Regions from separate parts of the Dermatophilus congolensis genome, predicted to be linked through region 1. Evidence: predicted binding sites of a transcription regulator. Region 1 holds the regulator's gene; the other holds the start of a gene.

Evidence for each region. Region 1 encodes HspR, which represses chaperone genes until heat shock. Its sites were predicted from a motif close to AAGTTGAGTCNNNNNGACTCAACTT; they were not measured.
Region 2: a site for HspR is predicted at 2,761-2,785, ahead of CKV89_RS03255 (ATP-dependent Clp protease ATP-binding subunit). Genes of this name have one in related genera too.

Annotation. Positions count from the first base shown of each region.
Region 1 covers NZ_LT906453.1:27,887-38,454, forward strand. The annotation lists gene CKV89_RS00110 (alpha/beta fold hydrolase) at 1-24, shown strand, start outside; gene CKV89_RS00115 (TetR/AcrR family transcriptional regulator) at 44-685, opposite strand; gene CKV89_RS00120 (DUF418 domain-containing protein) at 691-1,935, shown strand; gene CKV89_RS00125 (heat shock protein transcriptional repressor HspR) at 1,888-2,346, opposite strand; gene CKV89_RS00130 (DnaJ C-terminal domain-containing protein) at 2,358-3,371, opposite strand; gene grpE (nucleotide exchange factor GrpE) at 3,491-4,282, opposite strand; gene dnaK (molecular chaperone DnaK) at 4,437-6,344, opposite strand; gene CKV89_RS00145 (ArsR/SmtB family transcription factor) at 6,715-7,080, shown strand; gene CKV89_RS00150 (MFS transporter) at 7,115-8,338, shown strand; gene CKV89_RS00155 (hypothetical protein) at 8,498-9,484, opposite strand; gene CKV89_RS00160 (polysaccharide deacetylase family protein) at 10,181-10,568, shown strand, end outside.
Region 2 covers NZ_LT906453.1:745,434-756,001, forward strand. The annotation lists gene CKV89_RS03235 (NAD(P)-binding domain-containing protein) at 1-425, shown strand, start outside; gene CKV89_RS03240 (hypothetical protein) at 688-897, shown strand; gene CKV89_RS03245 (histone-like nucleoid-structuring protein Lsr2) at 1,158-1,499, shown strand; gene CKV89_RS03250 (bile acid:sodium symporter family protein) at 1,628-2,656, shown strand; gene CKV89_RS03255 (ATP-dependent Clp protease ATP-binding subunit) at 2,964-5,561, shown strand; gene CKV89_RS03260 (HhH-GPD family protein) at 5,652-6,506, opposite strand; gene disA (DNA integrity scanning diadenylate cyclase DisA) at 6,569-7,618, opposite strand; gene radA (DNA repair protein RadA) at 7,746-9,350, opposite strand; gene CKV89_RS03275 (sugar phosphate isomerase/epimerase family protein) at 9,459-10,292, shown strand; gene CKV89_RS03280 (proline dehydrogenase family protein) at 10,345-10,568, shown strand, end outside.

The sequences.
Region 1 (10,568 bases):
GCAAAGGTTCTGTGCTTTTCGTAGATTCACCGCTCAACAGCACTTATCGCACGTCTAGCGCTGTATCAACATGTCTGCGCATTATTTCTCGCACTGTCTTGGCATTGAGTCGCTCTGGGCCGTAGAGCAAAGCCACCGCTAAGCCATCTACCGCCACCGCAAGACATTCGGCACGCAGTTCAGCCTCAGGGACACGCGCATACTCCACTAAGGGGCGCGTCACCATCCTTGCCCCTTCGATCATTTCTTGGGCTTGTGTCCGCAAAGACTTTTGAGTTCGAGAGCGCTCACTCAAAGCTAGCCACACGGCAACTTCACGACGCCGCGTGGCGTCCAGCGGCAGCAGTTCTTCTAAGACATCCACGGCCATGTCTCGGAATGCAGGTGAAGTAGCGATGGCTCGCTCAGCTTTGAGCGAATCTTTTGTGTTTTTCAGCTGTTCTTTTTGGAAATCCTCTACTCGTGCCCAAATGCGTTTCTTGATGCGTTCCCCCATGACCTGGAGGGATTCAATGAGCATCCCTTCATGGCCTTCTATGTAATGACGCACTGATCCAACGTTAAGTCCAGCTTCGGTTGCGACGTTACGTAATGACGCTGCCTCCACTCCGCCTCGCTCAATAAGGGCGAAAACGGCGTCAGCAATGCGCTCTCGCCTGTGGATGACGTCGACGATTTTGGGCACGTTCCTTGTCTATCACCTGCACACCAGATCTTTTTTATCTCATCTGTGATAAAAAAGCCATGTTCTCACCTAAGCCTCGCTATGCCGCCCTGGACATCGCCCGCGGTATCGCGATCTGTGGCACTCTGGCCACCAACATATGGATCTTCTCCCACCCCAGCGGCCTACTCGGCTACTTCGACTCCCCCACCAGCAGCAATGCCGCCCCCTGGCAGCAAACAATCGAAGCCATTCTTCAAGCTCTGCCCAACGGAAAATTCCTAGGACTCCTGACGCTTCTTTTTGGCATCGGCCTGGCACTTCAAGCAGAAAGCGCATCCCGGCGTGGCCACACCTGGCCTGGGCCCTATCAATGGCGCATGTGCATCCTGTTCCTCGACGGAATCCTGCACTACCTACTCGTAGTCGAATTCGACATTCTTATGGGGTACGCAGTGACCGGCGGTATTGCCGCCTGGGTTATTACCTTCAGCGAACGCACCCGAAAAGCATGGTTCACATGCGCACTAGCTGTGCACGCTTTGCTCGTTCTCGTAGCATCGATGGCCCTCATGGCCTCCATGAACACCCAGAGCACCCCCGCTGCCTCTGGAGGCAACCCTTACCGCGATGGCTCCTGGTGTGACCTGGTGCTTCTTCGCATTGATTCAGCATTTATGTTCCGGATTGAACCAGTTTTCATTCTTCCGATGAGCATCGCGATGTTCCTGCTCGGCCACCGCCTATACCAATCAGGAATACTCACCGAAAAAGCCACACAGCTGCGCCGGCGATTAATCATCATCGGTCTCATCACTGCGCCGATTGACCTGGCCCTATCCCTGTCATCCCCCGCCTTGAACGTCCTCACCCGCTACGGCACTGCACCAGTAGTAGCTGTAGGAATGTTCGCACTGATCGTCAGCACCGCACATTCACTCAGCTCTGGAATATCCCGCTCTCTAGCCGCACTCGGGCGCGTCTCCCTCAGCGCATACATGCTGCAAAATCTCGTTGCTTCAGCGCTTTTCTACGGATGGGGCCTGAACGTGGGGGCGATGGATCCGCAGTGGCGACTGCCAGTCACAGTCGCAGCGTGGATAGGCATCAGCGCGCTCATGCTTGTGATGGCTCACTACTGGCTACTTCATTTTCGCCACGGCCCCATGGAAATGGTCACTCAAAAGTTGTACCGCAGCATTGTTGGAGCTCCGGAAGCGACCTCAGCGGCTGGGAACACGCCGCGGATCCCACACCACGAGAGCACGTGAAGCAACGTTGCGGCGCGGGCGTTGCCCAGCCCGCACCGCAACAACATCACCGCTGCTGGCTGCCGCGAAAACCCGCCTGGCCTGATCACGGCGCTCCCGTGCCTGCTCAACCTCGCGGCGCAGCTCCTCGACCGTGGCATTGAGCTCTTCAATACGGTTTTTCAGCGCCAGGATGTACCGAATCCCTGACAAGCTCACGCCTTCATCTTGTGAAAGCCGCTGAATCTCCCGTAACTCCATCACATTCCGTGCTGAATAACGTCGCCCTCCCCCGCGTGTACGTGCAGGTACGACCAATCCAAGCCGGTCATACTGGCGCAGAGTTTGGGCGTGCATTCCCGCCAGCTGCGCAGCCACGGAGATCACGAACACAGGAGTGTCATCATCAGGGGAAAACGATGAGGGGTTCACGGCGGGCACTTTCACTCACCTCGCGCCCGAGTGAGCAGCTCCGCCCTGGGATCGAAGTCGCTTTCCTGAGCGCGCAGGGCTTCAATAGCTGCACGTGCTTCATCTGTGAGCCGCTGCGGCACCGTCACCTGGATGCGTGCTCGCAAGTCACCCGGAGTTCCTTTAGTTGGCACTCCCCTGCCCCGCACGCGCAAAGAACGCCCACTGGGGGTTCCGGCAGGCAGTTTCAACTTCACGGGGTTGCCGCCAAGAGTTGGAACAGAGATCGTGGCCCCTAGTGCGGCCTCTGCGAAAGTAACGGGAACATCAACGACGAGGTCGTTACCTTCGAGCCGGAACACCGGGTGCGGTTTCACGGTCACTTTGAGGAGAATGTCACCTGCTTCTCCCCCTGCCATGGGTGAGGATTCCCCTTTACCGCGCAATCGGATGGTCGCTCCGTCTTTGACCCCGGCCGGAATGCGCGCGGTGATTGGTTTACCGCTGACTCCGTTAACAACAACCGTGTCACCGTTAACGGCTTGTTTGAAACTCAGTGTGGCGGTGGCGTGCACATCACGTCCTTTGGGTGGACGTGTCCCAGCAGTACCGAAACCCATGTTGCCTGTGCCTGAGCCTTGTTGACCGAACATGCCCAGAAGATCTTCGAGGTTGGGTGCTGCTCCAGCGGTGCGACGCGCCCCGCCAAAACCTCCCGCATTACCGAACAGGCCACCGAGCAGATCGTCGAATCCTGCTCCCCCTCCTGGCATACCGCCGGGGCCGCCAGCTGTGAAACGGGGGCCACCGCCCCCCATGGCGCGGATGGCGTCATATTGACGACGTTGTTCAGCGTCGGAGAGCACCGCGTATGCTTCGCCGATTTCTTTGAATTTGGCCTCGGCGACAGGGTCGTTTTTGTGGGTATCGGGGTGATACTCACGCGCCATTTTGCGGTACTGCTTTTTGATCTCTTTGTCGTCCGCGCCCGGTTTCACACCGAGGACAGCGTAGAAATCCTTGTCCAACCAGTCTTGACTGGCCATGTTCCCTCCTTAACGTTCTGTGTCGGGTGAGTTGTGCCCGAAGCTGCTGTGTGAGGCGCCGTGGCGGGCGCCACTACACGAGGGCGGCGCGGACGACGATCAGCGCTGGGGTATCCCAGTCACTTCGGGTCAGCGACACCCACTATTGCTGGGCGTACTACCCGCTCACCGATGCGGTATCCGGGCTGCATGACCTGCACGACAGTGGTGTCGGTGACACCTTCGGGCAATTCCCGAACGTCGTGCGAAATGGCTTGGTGAACGGTGGGGTCGAAGACGTCTCCTTCAACCCCGAATCGTTCTACGCCTTGTTTGAACAAGGAGGTTTCGAGTTTTTCTGCGATTTTCGCCAGTGGGCCAGTTTCGAGGTCACCGTGAGCTCGGGCGAGACCGATCTCGTCAAGAACTGGAAGTAGCCCTTCGAGGACTTTGCTGGTGCCACGCTGGGCTGCTTCTTCAAGGTCGCGTTTCGAGCGCCGCACGTAGGCGTGGTACTCGTTTTCGAGGTTGGTGTATGAGGCGCTTACGCGCTGTAGCTGGTCGATGAGTTCCTGTTCGCGTTCGCTAGTTTCGTTTTCGAACGCGACAGCGAGGCCTTCAGGGGAGTCATCCATGGCTTGCGCTTGGTCAGACTCTGGCTGCTCGGCGGTTGTTTCTTCGCTTGCCTGCTCCACGGTTTCTTCACTGGTTTGCTCGGCGGGCTCTGGAGCCACAACGTGTTCTTCTTCAGGGATAGCCGTGTCGGGACGGTTTTTTTGGGCGCCTTCGTAGGCGGCGCGGGCGGCGGCTTGCCCCCCTGGCCCGGAGACCGGTGATGTCGGCCCTGGAGCGAACTCAGTTCCTTGTTCGGGTGCGCTGTGGCGGGCTTGGTATGCGCCGAACTCGTTGTCTTGCGGCTGTTCCTGCGACACGTTCCATCGCCTCCTGTTGAGGAAAAACTACTGCTGCTGCACGCCGTTTGTGGTTGTAGGGCATCGCTTGGCGTTGGGTGATACCCGGTGCGGCTCTGGGGCCGCCGCGTGTTGCGGCGGCCCCAGAGGTTACATTCGGTCGGCGACTAGCAGGTCACTTCTTGTCGTCTTCGACGACCTCGGCGTCAACGACGTCGTCGTCTGCCTTGGCCTTGGCGCCCGTGGCGGAACCTGCACCAGCACCAGCGTTACCTGCCGCACCAGCGTTACCGGCCTGTGCGCCCTCGGCCTGGGTAGCCGCGTACATTGCTGCGCCCATCGCCTGAGAAACCTCGTTCAGTTTGGTGACCTTGGTGTTGAGCTCTTCAGGGGAGACTTCGTCGTCACCGGTCTTCGCGAGAGCTTCCTTGAGGTCCTTAACTGCTTCTTCGACCGGGGCTTTCGTCTCGGCAGGAACTTTCTCACCATTGTCGGCGAGGAACTTCTCCGTGGAGTAGACGAGTTGTTCAGCCGTGTTACGGGCCTCAGCGGATTCGCGGCGCTTCTTGTCTTCTTCGGCGTGCGCTTCAGCTTCCTTGACCATGCGGTCGATTTCTTCCTGCGGAAGAGCCGAGCCACCGGAGATCGTCATGGACTGCTCTTTGCCCGTGCCGCGGTCTTTAGCGGAGACGTTCACGATGCCATTGGCGTCGATGTCGAAGGTGACCTCGATCTGCGGGACGCCACGGGGCGCTGGGGCGATGCCGGTGAGCTCGAAGGTGCCCAGAGACTTGTTCGCGCTAGCGAGTTCGCGCTCTCCCTGGAACACCTGGATTAGCACCGAGGGCTGGTTGTCTTCAGCAGTGGTGAAGGTTTCGGAGCGTTTGGTGGGGATGGCGGTGTTGCGCTCGATGAGCTTGGTCATCAGGCCACCCTTGGTCTCGATACCCAGGGACAGCGGCGTGACGTCAATGAGAAGAACGTCTTTGCGCTCACCCTTGAGGACACCGGCCTGCAGGGAGGCTCCCATGGCGACAACCTCGTCTGGGTTGACGCCCTTGTTGGGCTCTTTGCCGCCGGTGAGCTCCTTGACGACCTGGGTGACGGCTGGCATACGGGTGGAACCGCCAACGAGCACGACGTGAGCGATGTCGCCTACGGAGATCCCTGCATCCTTGATGACCTGGTGGAACGGCGCCTTGGTGCGCTCAATGAGGTCGGCGGTCATCTGCTCGAACTGGGTACGGGAGAGCGTTTCGTCCAGGTGGATGGGGCCGTTCTCGCTCATGGAGAGGTACTGGAGCGAGATGCTGGTGGTGGTGGCGCTGGAGAGTTCTTTCTTGGCCTGCTCGGCGGCGTCACGCAGACGCTGCATGGCGATCTTGTCGGTGGCAAGGTCGATGCCGGTGTTGTTTTTCACCGTGGTGAGCAGGTGCTGGACGATGCGGTCGTCCCAGTCGTCGCCACCGAGCTTGTTGTCACCGTGGGTGGCGCGGACCTGGATGGTGGAGAAGCCATCTTCGGGGTCTTTGCCGACTTCGAGGAGGGAGACGTCAAAGGTTCCGCCACCGAGGTCGAAGACGAGGATGAGTTCGTCTTCTTTGCCCTTGTCCAGGCCGTAGGCCAGAGCGGCGGCGGTGGGCTCGTTGACGATGCGCAGGACGTTGAGGCCCGCGATTTCACCGGCTTCTTTGGTTGCCTGGCGTTCGGCGTCGTCGAAGTATGCCGGGACGGTGATCACTGCGTCGGTGACAGTGTCGCCGAGGTAGGCCTCAGCGTCGCGCTTGAGCTTCTGGAGGGTGCGGGCGCTGATTTCCTGGGGCGTGTATTTTTTGCCGTCGATTTCGGTGGTCCAGTCGGTGCCCATGTGGCGCTTGACAGAGCGGATGGTGCGGTCGACGTTGGTGACGGCCTGACGTTTGGCGATTTCACCGACGAGGATTTCGCCGTTCTTGGAGAACGCAACGACGGACGGGGTGGTGCGGCCGCCTTCAGCGTTAGCAATGACGGTGGGTTCGTCGCCATCGAGGATAGAGACGGCCGAGTTGGTGGTTCCAAGGTCAATACCTACTGCACGTGCCATGTGTTGGCGCTCCTTCACGTTGGGCGGTGGCCTTAAGGGCCAGCGGCAACCCGGTGGCTGCTTGTTGCGTTGGCGGAATGCCACCTGCTCGGGGACGTAGCCATCTCTGCGCGAGAGAGGTTCGTACCGGCGTTGTTGCTCGGGTTAATGAAAGACGGACCCGAACGAGAGGCACTCCGCCCTGGCAGGTCAAGCACCTGCTTCGGATTGATTGCTACACACTCAACTTTGAAACTTGAGTTGAAGGTTGTCAACTGCCACACCGAAAACTTGCGCATACTCGACTCAACTTTGAGCTAGGCACCCCTTCATGCGCGAGATGCATGCAGCGAGCAAGAACCCCTGAGTGGCATTTTGTTATTATCTGCGTATGAATGCAGATAATAAGGTTTGCGGACTCTCTCCCTCATCGGAATACGTTGATCTAGCAGCTGAAGTCTTCCGCCTGCTTTCTGACCCCACCCGAATCAAAATCATCCTGGCCCTGCGCGCCGCCGAAGAGCTCTCCGTTAACTCTCTGGCCGAAATCGTTGACAAAAAACCCTCCGGCGTTTCTCAACACTTAGCTCGCATGCGTATGGCCCGCATCGTCACCACTCGTCATGAAGGCACCAGCGTGCGCTACCGACTCACAGACGAGCACGCTCTCGCCCTGGTTATCGAAGCTGTCAAACAAGCCGAACACGCCACCGCCAACGGCCAAACACCACGGCACCACCACTCCCCCGCCGAGTAGCCCACATACATCACCTCAGCGAACGACTCACCCCATGCTGCGCGTCCTCACCCACCGCACCTACGCGAAGCTTTTCAGCGCCCACGTCATCGCATTAGTCGGCACTGGACTGCTCACGGTCGCGCTAGGCCTACTAGCTTTCGACATTGGCGGCGGTAACGCTGGCCTCATCATGGGCACCGCCATGACAATCAAAATGGGTGCCTACGTGTTCGTTTCACCCATCGCTACCGCCTTCGTTTCTCGTCTTCCCCGCAAGCCTGTTCTCATTGGGGCAGAGATCACCCGAGCCGCAGTAGCTCTCTGCCTGCCTTTCGTCACTGAAGCATGGCAGATCTACATCTTGATCTTCTTGCTTCAATCAGCTTCGGCCGCATTCACCCCCACTTTCTCGGCCACGATCCCCGCAGTCTTGCCTGATGAGAATGAGTACACCCAAGCGCTTTCACTCTCTCGTCTCGCCTATGACCTGGAATCACTGATCAGCCCGATACTGGCTGCAGCACTGCTGACCATCACTGGTTTTCATAATCTGTTTTTTGGCACGTTTGTTGGGTTCATTGCCTCTGCTGGGTTGGTCATAACAACTCACATTCCTGCCACTGCACCCTCATCGATAGAGAAATTTCACGACAGACTCACTCATGGGTGGCGGCTCTTCTGGTCAACTGCTGAATTGCGTGGCCTGATAGGGATGAATCTTGTTGTTGCCGCAGTCACGCCCTTGGTGATCGTCAACACTGTCGTTCTGGTGCGAGCCGAACTTGGTAGACCACAGCACGATGTTGCGGTGCTTCTGGCAGCGTATGGAGGCGGTTCCATGTTGATCGCACTTAGCATACCGAAGCTGATCAACCGCCTCACAGATCGCAGCATCATGCTTGCTGGAGGCATCTCACTACTTCTGCTTTTGATCGCCGCCGCGGATGCGATCGCTTGGACGACTCATTCTGCCCAATGGGGTGCACTTCTACTGGTGTGGACGCTGATGGGTGCCGCCACCTCGGCTGTGCTTACACCCTCGGCACGAATCCTGCGTAGGAACAGCACGGATGAGAACCGAGCCGCTGTGTTTGCGGCTCAGTTCTCGCTGTCTCATGCATGTTTTTTATTCACTTACCCGCTAGCTGGGGCATTGGGAACGGGTGCGGGGGTCTCGACAACCGCTTTGACACTTGTTCCGCTGGGATTGATCGGTGTGCTTACCGCAGCAGGGATGTGGATGTCTTCATCGGTGGCGAAGTTAGCGGCTAGCTAGCAGCCACATTCTGGTGCAGATCAGCACGATGACGTCGGGCAGTCTTCTGTCAATTAGGTGGTGGCCGGTCACGTCATCACAACCGGCCAGCGGTCAGAACATGTGGCCATGGTGGTATTGCACGATCTCACTGCTCTGTAGGTGCATCCGATGTGCTTTTTAGGAAACAGAGCTGCTCGTGGTGCATTCGGCGGCTTGTTGGCTGGCGTCTTGGCGAGCGCGCGACAGCCAACGGCGAGCAGTGCGGTCAGCGACATGGTGGCCTAGGTGCGACATAGCTTCCTGGACGTGACGACCTGTCGCGGCATCGCCGTACAGATCGAGAACTTTTGCAGCGACGGTGCTGATTTCTTTGTCGCTGTCCGCAACGACAAACTGTGGCACCCAGCCAGAACCTGCGAGTGCCAGCTGAGGGGCTGTTTGGGGTGTATTTTCAGCGTCTTCGTTAGGGGCGAAGGAGGCATGTTTGGTCGTGGCCAAGGCAGGTAGTGAGTCAACAGCTGCGACCTGGCGCATCGCGGATGCGAGTGCTGCTTGATCCAAGTTGGGTTGACTCCGGCAAAGGCGTAGGTAGATGGCCTCCAGGCGGGCGCTAGCTTTGACGCGTTCACGGTTGGTTGCAGATGCGGCGGCCTGCCTTGCAGCTACTGCCACGTCCAGGGTGGCGTTATGGCGGATGCGGTCAGCCCAGGGCCATGCTGCGCGCTCTTCGGCGTCGGCAAGGACGTGGTTGTGCCATAGCCAGGCGGCGATCAGTGGCGCAGCGAATCGGACTGCGATAGCTAGGAACACCGTGATGGAGGTAGCTTTGGGCGCTGCGGTGGTGAAGATTTCGTGAAGGGCGGAGAAAATACCTGTGCCCAGGGCGATAGCCCAGGTTGCAATGAGGTCATTGCGTGCACAGCGGCCGGTGGCGATGGCTTCACGCGCGGACAGCGCTGCGACAACGAAAGCAAGCTCGCAGAAGATGGCCATAGCGATGGCTATTTCAACAGGGAAGTTGAGAGCTTGGATGCCAACGAGGGCGATTCCGTGGGCGGAAAGAACGAGGGGTATCGCGATTGTCAGCACGGTCACGATGAGTACGGTGCGGGATCGTCCGGTGGCTGTTGAGGTAGCTGCCTGTGGTGGCTTGGCGTTTGTCATGGGGACTAGGTCCTTTGGGTTAGCGATGGTTTAGGTATGTATTCGTTGTGTGGCGGCCAGATCCAGTAGCGCTCGGTCACGGATGTTTTGCGTGCGGCGCTGCGCATGTTCGCCCTGAATCGGTGTCGCCGTGTTGTGGTTTTGTGGGTGAGCCTTCTGCGGGCTCGCGTTGCCGGGCGCTACGTCGACGATTCGCTTCCGGGAGGCGGATGCGAGTGACATGCGGGGTGACCGTCGAGCCGTGAAGAAGGCTCAGCTGGTTTCGGCGTTGTCAGGCTTCGAAGGTTCGTGGAACGGAAGTCAGCGGTGGTGCTGCAGTCATGCCGTATGCACGGCTGCGTTGCGGCCAAGCCAGCTGTCCGCCTGACCGGCCATTGCTGTGAGGGTGACCTGTAGCGCAGGTCCTGATGTTCCGAGAGCCGTTCACATGAAACGGTTTCGATGCCTTTTGAAAGGATACAAGGGTGGTTGAGTGACCGCTGAAAAAGTGGTAGTCCCACATGGGTGGTCACCACATCGCAGGCATGGCCACACGCGAGGCAAAGGCAAGCCGCAGGCGACTGGAAGAGTTTTCTACGACATTCAATAATTTTGCCAGATCCCTGCACTTGCAATGTTTTTCGAGGTCACCGTGATGTCTGCACGCATGTGGTGCGACTACTGCTTCCGCAGTCAAAAGGGAGTTTTTTCTTAGGCTTGAAAAACAGCACCCACACCAACCACATCGCGAGACATGCAGGCCTTGCGCTCCCCCCACTGCCCTGGACCACCACACAAGCAGCGCGGGGCATCATTGCATTCGTGACGAGAGCAAAAAGAATTCGGGCGAAGCACCTCAGTGTCCTGCTCGCCGCGACACTGACATTGACATTAGCGGCTTGCGGATCAGAGCCTGCAGAAGAATCAGCACAGCCACAGGCTGGAGTAACAGCAGACATCGCCAAGCGCATTGACGAAGAAAAAGCTCACAAAGAACAGACGGAAAAAACTATTCCGGGACTTTCTGCAGCACAAGTAGCAGATGATGACCCTAATCGCCCAATATCTGTGAAATATCCGCAACTTAATACTTACAAACCATTTA
Region 2 (10,568 bases), 720 kb from region 1:
TGGTGATTGAGATGGGGGCTGAGCCGTCTTTTGTTGCGCCGGATGAGGTGGTGCGGGTGCGGGCGGCATTGTCGTATGTGGAGGCGTCGTTGGATGCGGTGGTTTCGGGGGCGAAAGAAATGTTGTCAGCTACGGGGGTGGATGCGGTGCCGCATGTGTTGGGGGTTGTGTTGGCGGGTCGTGCTGATGCGATGAGGCGGGGGGAGCAGCCGGCGGCGCGGGGGGCTTTGCATGGTGCGGAGGTTGTGAGTGCGGATTTGCGTGAGTTAGGGGTGGTTTTGGGGCCGGTGGGGCAGGAGGTTCATGTGGCGGCTATGAGAGCTTTGGTGGCTTCGGCGGTGTTTGAAGGGCGTCTTCCTGCTGCGGGTATGGCTGAGATCCTTGATGTGTTGCATAGGCCGCGTTCTGAGGGCGCTTCTGAGTGATTTTGGTATTTGTTTGGTGATCTCTAAAACTTCTGGTTCATGTGTGCAATCTGAAAAATGTGTATGTGGTGTTGAGTGTTGATGTGGGGAACTGTGTTGCAGCGCGTTTCGATGGGTGGGTGTAGTGTTCAGCGGTGCCTGCCGTGAGCTGGTTGTTGACGTGATCGTTCGTTGATGAGTTGAGGGTGTGTTGAATGCTTGAACGGGATAGATTTTCGTTCAGGTAGCGTCGGTTACGCGAACGTGGACGGAGGAGATTTCGGTGGATGTTGCCTGGCAAATTGTTGCGGGACTTGTTCCGTCCATCGGGGTGGTGTGGTTGTTCTATCGGATTATGAAGGCATTGGTTGAGGCTGACCGTAACGAGCGACGTGCTCAAGCTGAGTGGGATATGAGTTCTGATGCTTCTTCATCTCGTATAGAGGGTGAAGAAGCATCTCGGGAATCCTCTCGGGAACGTAAACAACCTTGAGTGATTTTTTGTGTTCGTAATTTGTCGTGATCGCTTTTATTCCTGCATAATTGTTGTTGCCTAGGTAAGATCATGAGCGTCTGGCGTTCTGGATGTTCACATCCAGTGTCATGAGGTTCTGTCGGGCATTTCCAACGTACTTTTTGTGCGCGAGTTATGTGTTTTTGCATTGCGTGTTCAGTTGTGGTCCTCGGTTTTTCACTGGGGTAGGCATGTGATTCGCTTGGTGCGAAGGCGCAAATCTTTCGATGGAGTAGATGATGGCAAAGCGTGTAGAGGTCATCCTCATCGACGATCTCGATGGGGGAGTCGCTGAAGAGGTTGTGTCGTTCGGCCTGGACGGTGTCCAGTACGAGATTGACCTGAGCAAGGAAAACGCTGAGAAGCTGCGTGCTTCCTTGCAGGAGTGGGTCGAGAAGGCACGCCGTGCTGGTGGCCGTCGTGTTGCGGGTCGTCGTGCCTCTGGTTCGGGTTCAGGTTCGGGACGCCGTAATGACCTGAATGAGATTCGTCAGTGGGGTCGTGAAAACGGGTTCAAGGTTTCTGACCGTGGGCGTGTTTCCCGTGAGGTTGAAGAGGCCTACGATCGGGCTCACAACTGATTATTTAATGATCGTTCAGGGCGCTGATTTGGTGCTCTGTGTGATAGATATAGCTTTTTTCGGAGGGGCGGACCTTGTGGGGTCCGCCCCTCCGTATTGTTGTTGGCAATGATTGGGTGGTGTTTCGCATGGTGATTCGCAGAGCAGATCATCCGGATTCTTCTGGTGCTTTGAGAAGTCATCGCCGGACTTTTTCGTTTCCGGTGGACGGTTTTGTTCTTGCGATTTTGGGTGCGGTGGGGGTTGCTTCGCTATTACCGATCTCGGGTGTGGCGGCAGTCGTTTTTGATGATGTAACGACAGTGGCGATCGCTGTGTTGTTCTTCATGTACGGCGGAAGATTGTCTCGGGAAGAGGTGTGGGCGGGCTTTCGGCATTGGCAGTTGCATCTGATGATTCTGGGTTTTACTTTCGTGGTTTTTCCAGTTATCGGTCAGGTTCTGCGTTTGTTGGAGCCGTGGATGTTGTCGCCGGAGTTGATGGCGGGAGTGCTGTTTTTATGTGCTGTTCCTTCGACGGTTCAGTCGTCGATCACGTTCACATCTATTTCGGGTGGAAATGTTGCTGGGGCGGTAGTTAGTGCGTCGTTGAGTAATCTTCTGGGGGTGGTTATTACTCCGGTGCTTGTGGTGATCACCATGGGTGGCGCAGGTGGGTTCACGATCTCGGGGTCATCAGTTGTCGATCTTGTTTTGCATATTCTTGTTCCCTTTTTGGTGGGGCAGTGCGTGCAGCCGTGGGTGAGTGGATGGCTGAAGCGCAACCATGCCTGGTTGAAGCGAGTGGATCAGGGAATCATCGTGGCGGTGGTCTACTCAGCGTTTTCGCGAGGCATGGTTGAGCGGATGTGGTCGAGGGTGTCGGTGGGGGATTTGGTGGTGTTGGTGTTGGTGGTGTTGGTGGTGTTGGTGTTTGTTTTATGGCTGACGTGGTGGCTTTCGGGGGTGTTGGGGTTTGAGTGGGCTGATCGCGTTGCGATCCAGTTTTGTGGCACGAAAAAGTCGTTGGCTACAGGGGTGCCGATGGCGTTGGTGTTGTTTCCCGGGGCGATGGTTGGGCTGATGGTGTTGCCGATCATGCTGTTTCATCAGGCTCAGTTGATGGTGTGTGCGGTGTTGGCGCGCAGGCATTCGCTGGTGGAGTCACGGCAGAGGTGAGGACGCCCACAACATGCTTTGACCGTCTGGCGTATCGGTGTCCATGCTGTCGTGAGGAGTTCTGTGGCTGTAAGTGACCTGCGAAGGAAAGGAAGTTAAGTGGCGGATTGAGCCGGGTCAACTCAAGTTTTGGCTCGGTGGGAACATTTGACTGGGGTGTCTTGTTGTTCTTTTCGAATACCGTCGGAGGACTTGACATCCTTGATGTGATGATGCGAGTTCGCCTCTGCGTCACTCAAAACACGTCACTGATCGCGACGGTCTATACGGATAGCATCGAGGGAACTCGACAGCGAGGGAGCAATACATGTTCGAGAGGTTCACGGATCGGGCCCGTCGTGTGGTGGTGCTCGCGCAAGAAGAAGCGCGGATGCTTAACCACAACTACATCGGGACCGAGCACATCCTCCTTGGTCTCATTCATGAGGGCGAGGGTGTCGCCGCTAAGGCATTGGAGAGCCTCGGCATCTCGCTGGATGCAGTGCGTGAGCAGGTGCAGGAAATCATCGGCCAGGGCACGCAGGCGCCCAGCGGGCACATCCCATTCACTCCGCGCGCTAAGAAGGTCCTCGAACTGTCGCTGCGTGAGGCGCTGCAGCTTGGCCACAACTACATCGGGACCGAGCACATCCTGCTTGGGCTGATCCGTGAAGGCGAAGGCGTCGCGGCACAGGTTTTGGTCAAGCTCGGCGCAGACCTGAACAAGGTCCGCCAGACCGTGATCCAGCTGCTTTCGGGCTACCAAGGTAAAGAAACAGCTGGTGCTGGCGTAGGTGCTGGAGCTAGTGGACAGGCCGAAGGGACCCCTGCAGGTTCGCTGGTGCTGGATCAGTTCGGTAGGAACCTCACCCAGGCCGCGCGTGAAAACAAACTTGACCCAGTCATCGGACGGGCTAAAGAGATCGAGCGGGTTATGCAAGTCCTCTCCCGCCGCACTAAGAACAACCCAATCCTCATCGGTGAGCCCGGCGTTGGAAAAACAGCTGTGGTTGAAGGGCTAGCACAAGACATCGTGCGCGGTGAAGTCCCAGAAACGTTGAAAGACAAGCACATCTACACCCTGGACTTGGGTGCTCTGGTGGCTGGCTCGCGGTACCGCGGTGACTTCGAAGAGCGACTGAAAAAAGTTCTCAAAGAGATTAAGACGCGCGGTGACATCATCCTGTTCATTGATGAGATCCACACACTTGTTGGAGCTGGCGCGGCTGAAGGCGCGATCGACGCAGCCAGCATTCTCAAGCCGATGCTAGCTCGTGGGGAGCTACAGACCATCGGTGCAACGACCCTGGACGAGTACCGCAAGCACATCGAGAAAGACCCAGCACTGGAACGCCGTTTCCAGCCGATTCAGGTGGCCGAGCCGTCGCTGGCCCACACGATCGAGATCCTTAAAGGTCTGCGTGACCGGTACGAAGCGCACCACCGCGTTTCCATTACAGATGCAGCGCTAGTCTCGGCGGCCACATTGGCAGACCGGTACATCAACGACCGCTACCTACCGGACAAAGCGATCGACCTTATCGATGAGGCAGGCGCACGCCTGCGGATCAAGCGGATGACTGCACCGCCGGACCTGCGCGAGTTCGACGAGAAAATCGCACACGTGCGGCGTGAAAAAGAAGCCGCAATCGATGGGCAAGACTTCGAGAAAGCAGCTTCGCTGCGCGATGACGAACGTCAGCTCATCGAAGCGAAAGAAAAACGCGAAACCGAGTGGAAGAACGGCGACATGGATGTCGTCGCCGAGGTGAACGAAGAGCTAATCGCTGAGGTGCTCGCTGCCTCGACAGGCATTCCTGTCTTCAAACTCACCGAAGAAGAGTCCAGCCGCCTGCTGCGCATGGAAGAAGAGCTGCACAAGCGGATCGTGGGCATGGACGACGCGATCAAAGCCTTGTCGCAGTCGATCCGCCGTACCCGCGCTGGCCTGAAAGACCCGCGCCGCCCCTCCGGTTCGTTCATCTTCGCTGGCCCCACCGGTGTTGGTAAGACCGAACTGGCCAAGACATTGGCCGAGTTCCTGTTTGGTGAAGAGGACTCCCTCATCACCCTGGACATGTCCGAATTTGCTGAGAAGCACACCGTGTCGCGTCTGTTCGGTTCCCCGCCCGGATACGTCGGTTACGAAGAAGGCGGCCAGCTCACCGAAAAGGTGCGGCGTAAACCGTTCTCCGTGGTTTTGTTTGATGAGGTGGAGAAAGCCCACCCGGACATCTTCAACAGCCTTCTGCAGATTTTGGAAGATGGCCGCTTGACCGACGCGCAAGGCCGTGTCGTGGACTTTAAGAACACCGTCATCATCATGACGACCAACTTGGGTACCCGGGACATCAGCAAGGCTGTCAGCCTCGGTTTCGCTCAGGTCGAAGACAACACATCCAACTACGAGCGGATGAAGGTCAAGGTTCAGGACGAGCTGAAGCAGAACTTCCGTCCCGAGTTCCTCAACCGCGTGGATGACATCATCGTGTTCCCGCAGCTGAACGAGGAAGAAATCGTTCAGATCGTTGATCTGATGATCGCTCGAGTCGATGAGCGGTTGAAAGACAAAGACATGGGTCTAGAACTCACCGATGCCGCCAAGCGTTGGCTGGCCAAGCGTGGCTACGACCCCGTGCTCGGTGCGCGCCCGCTGCGCCGTGCGATCCAACGCAACATCGAAGATGTCTTGTCCGAGAAGATCCTGTTCGGTGAAGTTGGCGCAGGCGAAGTTGTCACGATCGACACCGAAGGTGAAGGTGAAGATGAGAAGCTGTCGTTCACTGGCACTTACCGCAAAGAGGTAGATGAGCTGATCGCTTCTACCGAGGGTGCAGACTCCTCCGACAATGCTGACTCGGGCACAGATGTGCCTCGTTCAGACGGCAGCGACGGAACGGGTGAAGCCTCAGCGGCACAAAGCTAAAACACGTATGGCAACGGCTGGGGCCGGTTGTGGCTAAGAACGCCGCAACCGGCCCCAGCCGTTGCCATACTCACAGCGGTCAGTGGCTGTCTACGTAGGAAGCTGGTAAGCAGGGTGGTCTTGTGACCCGACACGCTGCACGAGCCCATCAACGAGAAGACTCTCCAAGCAGCGCTCACGCTGAGCTGTGTCCGCCCACACCGAGATGATCTCTTCGGCATCTACTGGAGCAGTGCTGGCACGTAGCAACGCCACGATTCGGCCACGCACCTGCCGGTCCGTGCCTTCCCAGGCTTGTGCGCGTCGAGCGGGACCGTCATATGCGGGGCAGCCCTGCGCCACCCACGCGCATTCTGCGCGTACAGGACAGACCTGGCAGCGCGGAGAACGCGCAGTGCACACCAGCGCGCCCAACTCCATCACAGCCGCGTTCCAGCGCACGCTTGCGTTTGCTTCTTCTGGCACTAGCTGTGCTGCCAACGTCGACTCGTATCGAGTCAGCGAAGGATCTTGCAAAGGCATACCGCGGAAAAGACGAGCCTGAACTCGGCGGATATTGATATCCAAAACAGTAGTGCGCTGCCCGAACGCGAAAGCGGCCACAGCTGCCGCCGTGTAAGGCCCCACCCCAGGCAATGCGAGCAGATCCTCATACGTGCCGGGAACCTGACCGTCATAGTGGTCTACCATCACGCCTGCCGACTCATGTAGCCGCAGTGCCCGGCGCGGGTAGCCAAGCCGCCCCCACTCTCGGACCGCCTCACCTGAAGGCTCAGCAGCCAGTGCGGCAGGCTCAGGCCAACGATTGAGCCAGTGACGCCAGACAGGCTCCACGCGCGCGACGGGAGTCTGATGACTCATTACTTCGGAAAGATAAACACCCCACGGCGAACAGTTGGGATCACGCCAGGGCAGGGGGCGACCATTTTCGTCAAACCAGTTCATGACGGCGTCATGAACACTCACTAGCCGGTCAGGACATACCGGTTCAGTGATGACAGCTGCACTCACACGTAACGCTCCAGCACGCTCGATTCAGTCAATCGCGATAGGCCTTCCCGCACTGTGCGGGCTCGGGCCTCACCAATCCCGTCAACTGCCTGCAGGTCGTCTACGGTCGCGGACAGCATGGGCTGCAAGGCGCCGAAATGTTCTACCAAGCGGTCAGTGATGAGTCGCGGGATCCGGGGAATCTTATACAGCATGCGGTAACCACGCGGCCGTACCGGATCATCCAGACGTTCAGGAAGGCCTGAATATCCCAACGCAGCTGCTGCGTTTGACAAATTCAATAATTCTGTAGCATTAAGGATGCTCATTTCGGCCATGACTGAATCCACGTCACGGTCGGTTTCTTCAGCGATATAGTCCCGGACCACGTTGTCACGTTCACGGTCCATCCCTGCCGACATTTCTTCCAGCTGTAGCGTTAACAACCGCCCGTCAGTACCCAGCTCATTGACGTAGCCAGATATTTCCGCAGCGATCCGGCCCAGCATCTCCACGCGCTGCAGCACCATTGCCACATCCCGGACAGTCACCATGTCTTCGACTTCCAGCGCCGAAAGCGAGCCCGCCACTTCGTCGAAGCGGTTCTTGTATCGCTCAAGGGTTTGAACGGCTTGATTCGCTTTCGAAATGATCGCCGCTGACCCTTCCAAAACGTGTCGGGCACCGCTGACATACACGGCAGCCAGTTGCATCGACTGGCTGACGGAAACGACAGGGAAGCCCGTCTGCTTAGAAACTCGCTCAGCTGTCCTGTGCCGTGTGCCTGATTCGCTTGTTTCGATACTGGCGTCAGGTACGAGCTGGGTGGCAGCACGCGTGATCCGGTTCGACTCCGGATCAATGATGACGGCCCCGTCCATCTTTGCCAGCTCACGTAAACGAGTAGCAGAAAAAGCGATGTCCAAGGGGAAGCCGCCTGAAGCGATCGACTCCACCACCTCGTCATGGCCGAGCACCACCAGGGCCCCTGTACGGCCCCGAATGATTCGCTCGATGCCATCGCGCAGCTCAGTGCCAGGCGCGACTTTTGCCAGAGTGCTCCGCATTAGCTCGGTGGGGTCCAGACTCACGAAAATCACCCTTCGGCCGTGGGGCCACCACTGTGGGGCTGGTGTGCGACGTGAGCGTCAGCATTTGCCGTGACATTCACCGCCGCTGTTGGTCCCCTGCAGTCTACGTGCCCGGTGTTTCACTGGTCTGCAGCCCCTCAGGACTGTCTAGACGCGCCGTTTGATCATGCGTTCCGGTAAGCCCAGGCACATCCGCCAGCGGCCGCGGCCCCCCACGAACCCCAACACTGTCCGCCTCAGAACGCCCACCCGGGCCTGAACGATCACGCCTAACCCCGCGTCTAGCCCCCCGACTCTCAGGCCGTTGATGCCCACCACCGGGCAACCCCAAAGCAGCATCAATCGCCTCAGCAACAGTGCTCACTCGAGCTACGTGCATCCCTTGAGGCACATCAGCAATATCGATCGAACCATGCGGCACAATCGCGTGCGTAAACCCCAACCGAGCCGCCTCCGTCAGGCGTTTCTGCACACCAGTGACACGACGCACATCACCAGCCAACCCCACTTCACCCAAGGCCAACAACCCCGGCGCAATCGGCCTATCCACCACCGAGCCAGTCACCGCAATCGCAACTGACAAATCCGACGCAGGCTCAGCAATACGAACCCCACCCACGGTTGACACATAACAGTCACAATCACTCATCGGCACATGCGCATGACGCTCCAACACAGCCAAAATCATCGACACTCGCGAAGAATCCAACCCAGAAGTAGTGCGCCTAGGCATAGCTGCCTTAGTGCGTGCCAACAACGCCTGCACCTCCACCACCAGCGGACGCCGACCCTCCAACGTCACACTCACCGCAGTGCCAGGAACCACCACATCCCGCGAAGACAAAAACAACCCACTCGGATCAGACAACCCCTCAATCCCGGACTCCGACAAATCAAAACACCCCACCTCATCCGTAGGGCCAAACCGGTTCTTCACCGCCCGGATCATCCGCAACCGAGACCCACGCTCACCTTCAAAATGCAGAACCACATCCACGAGGTGCTCCAACACCCGCGGCCCAGCGATCGTCCCGTCCTTAGTCACATGCCCGACCAAAATCGAAGCAAACCCACCCGACTTCGCAGTCTGAACCAGCGCAGCCGTTACCTCCCTCACCTGAGCCACATTCCCCGGCGAACCATCAACCTGCGCACTAGCCAATGTCTGCACAGAATCCACGACAAGCAACTGCGGTGAAGCCGCCTCAATATGCCCCAGCACAGTGCCCAAATCACCCTCAGAAGCAAGCAACAAATTCTCATGATCCGCCCCAATACGCCGCGCCCTCGTCGCAACCTGAGCAGCCGACTCCTCACCCGAGACATACAACACCCGCAACCCCGACCGCGCTGCACGACCAGCCACATCCAAAGACAACGTCGACTTCCCAATCCCAGGCTCCCCAGCAAGCAACACCACCGCGTCGCTAACCAACCCACCACCCAACACCCGATCAAACTCAAACACCCCAGTCGGGCGAGCATCAGCAGGAGTGACATCAACACTCGTAATCGGAGCAGCAGGGGCAACAACATGAGCTGCCACCGTCCGCGCAGCCCCCGAGGACTCCACCTCTGCCACCGTTCCCCACTCCTGACAGCGCGCACAACGACCCACCCACTTGGCCGTCGACCAGCCACACTCAGTACAACGCCACGTCGACTTCTCGCCCTTACCGCGCTTACCGCTTTCCTTACCAACCACCATGGCAGCCACCCTAGGCGCCCCCACCGACAACGCAGCCGTAGCACAACCACCCACCGCACGTATGCCTCACTACTCGGAACGCACAAGCACCCTCACTACAGTGGAAACGTGAGCCAGGAGCAATCGACGCCCCCACAGATACCGAAAGTCACCCTCGGTACCTCCTCCGTCTACCCCAAAAAACTCCAAGACGGGTTCGAAATGGCCGCACGCACCGGCTACGACGGTGTCGAAGTGATGGTGCTAGGAGACCCAGCAACACAAAACGCCGACACACTCACCGCCCTGGCCGACAAATACAACACCCCCATCCTGTCCATCCACGCACCCACCCTGCTGGTATCCCAACGCGTCTGGGGAACAAACGACCCCTGGGAAAAAATCGACCGCTCTATCGACCTAGCCCACGCCGTGGGCACCAACACCGTCGTCCTACACCCACCATTTCGCTGGCAACGCGAATATGCCCGCGAATTCGCCGAAGGAGTCGCCGCCCGCGAAGCCAGCACCGGTGCCATCCTCGCCGTAGAAAACATGTTTCCCTGGCGAGCCGGATCAGTCTGGATGCAGGTCTACCGGCCCGGATGGAACCCCGTCGACTTCGACTATGCCCACGTCACCCTCGACTTCTCCCACGCGGCAATCGCCCACGACGACGTCATGGCAATGAAAAAACAGCTCGGCACCCGTCTACACCATATTCACCTTGGCGACGGCACCGGATCATTCATGGACGAACACCTCGTCCCCGGCCGAGGAAACATGCCCATCGCCGACTTTCTCGCCGACCTTGGCCAAACCGGCTGGGACGGAGTCATCGCCACCGAAGTAAGCACCCGCAAAGCCAACGACGCCCAGCGCGAAAAAGACCTCAGAGAAACAGTCGAATTCGCCCGCACCCACTTACGCCGCGGCGCACAACGCAACGGTCTGCAAGACTGACACCGGCGACCCACCCGCCGACGTCGCCTGACTGCGCGAGAGGTTCCGCTTGGTGAAAAACGATGTCAGCCCCGCAACCATGCTGCTGCGCATGGCCCACGACCCGAGATTCCGAACCTTCGTGGAGACCAGATCGGTCAACTCCCACGTCGTATCCAAATTCGTCGCTGGCGAAACCGCCACCGACGCCCTCAACGCCACCGGTGAGCTCCTCGCCCGCGGACGATACGTCACCATCAGCCACCTAGCCCCGGACCCACTGGACACAACACAAGC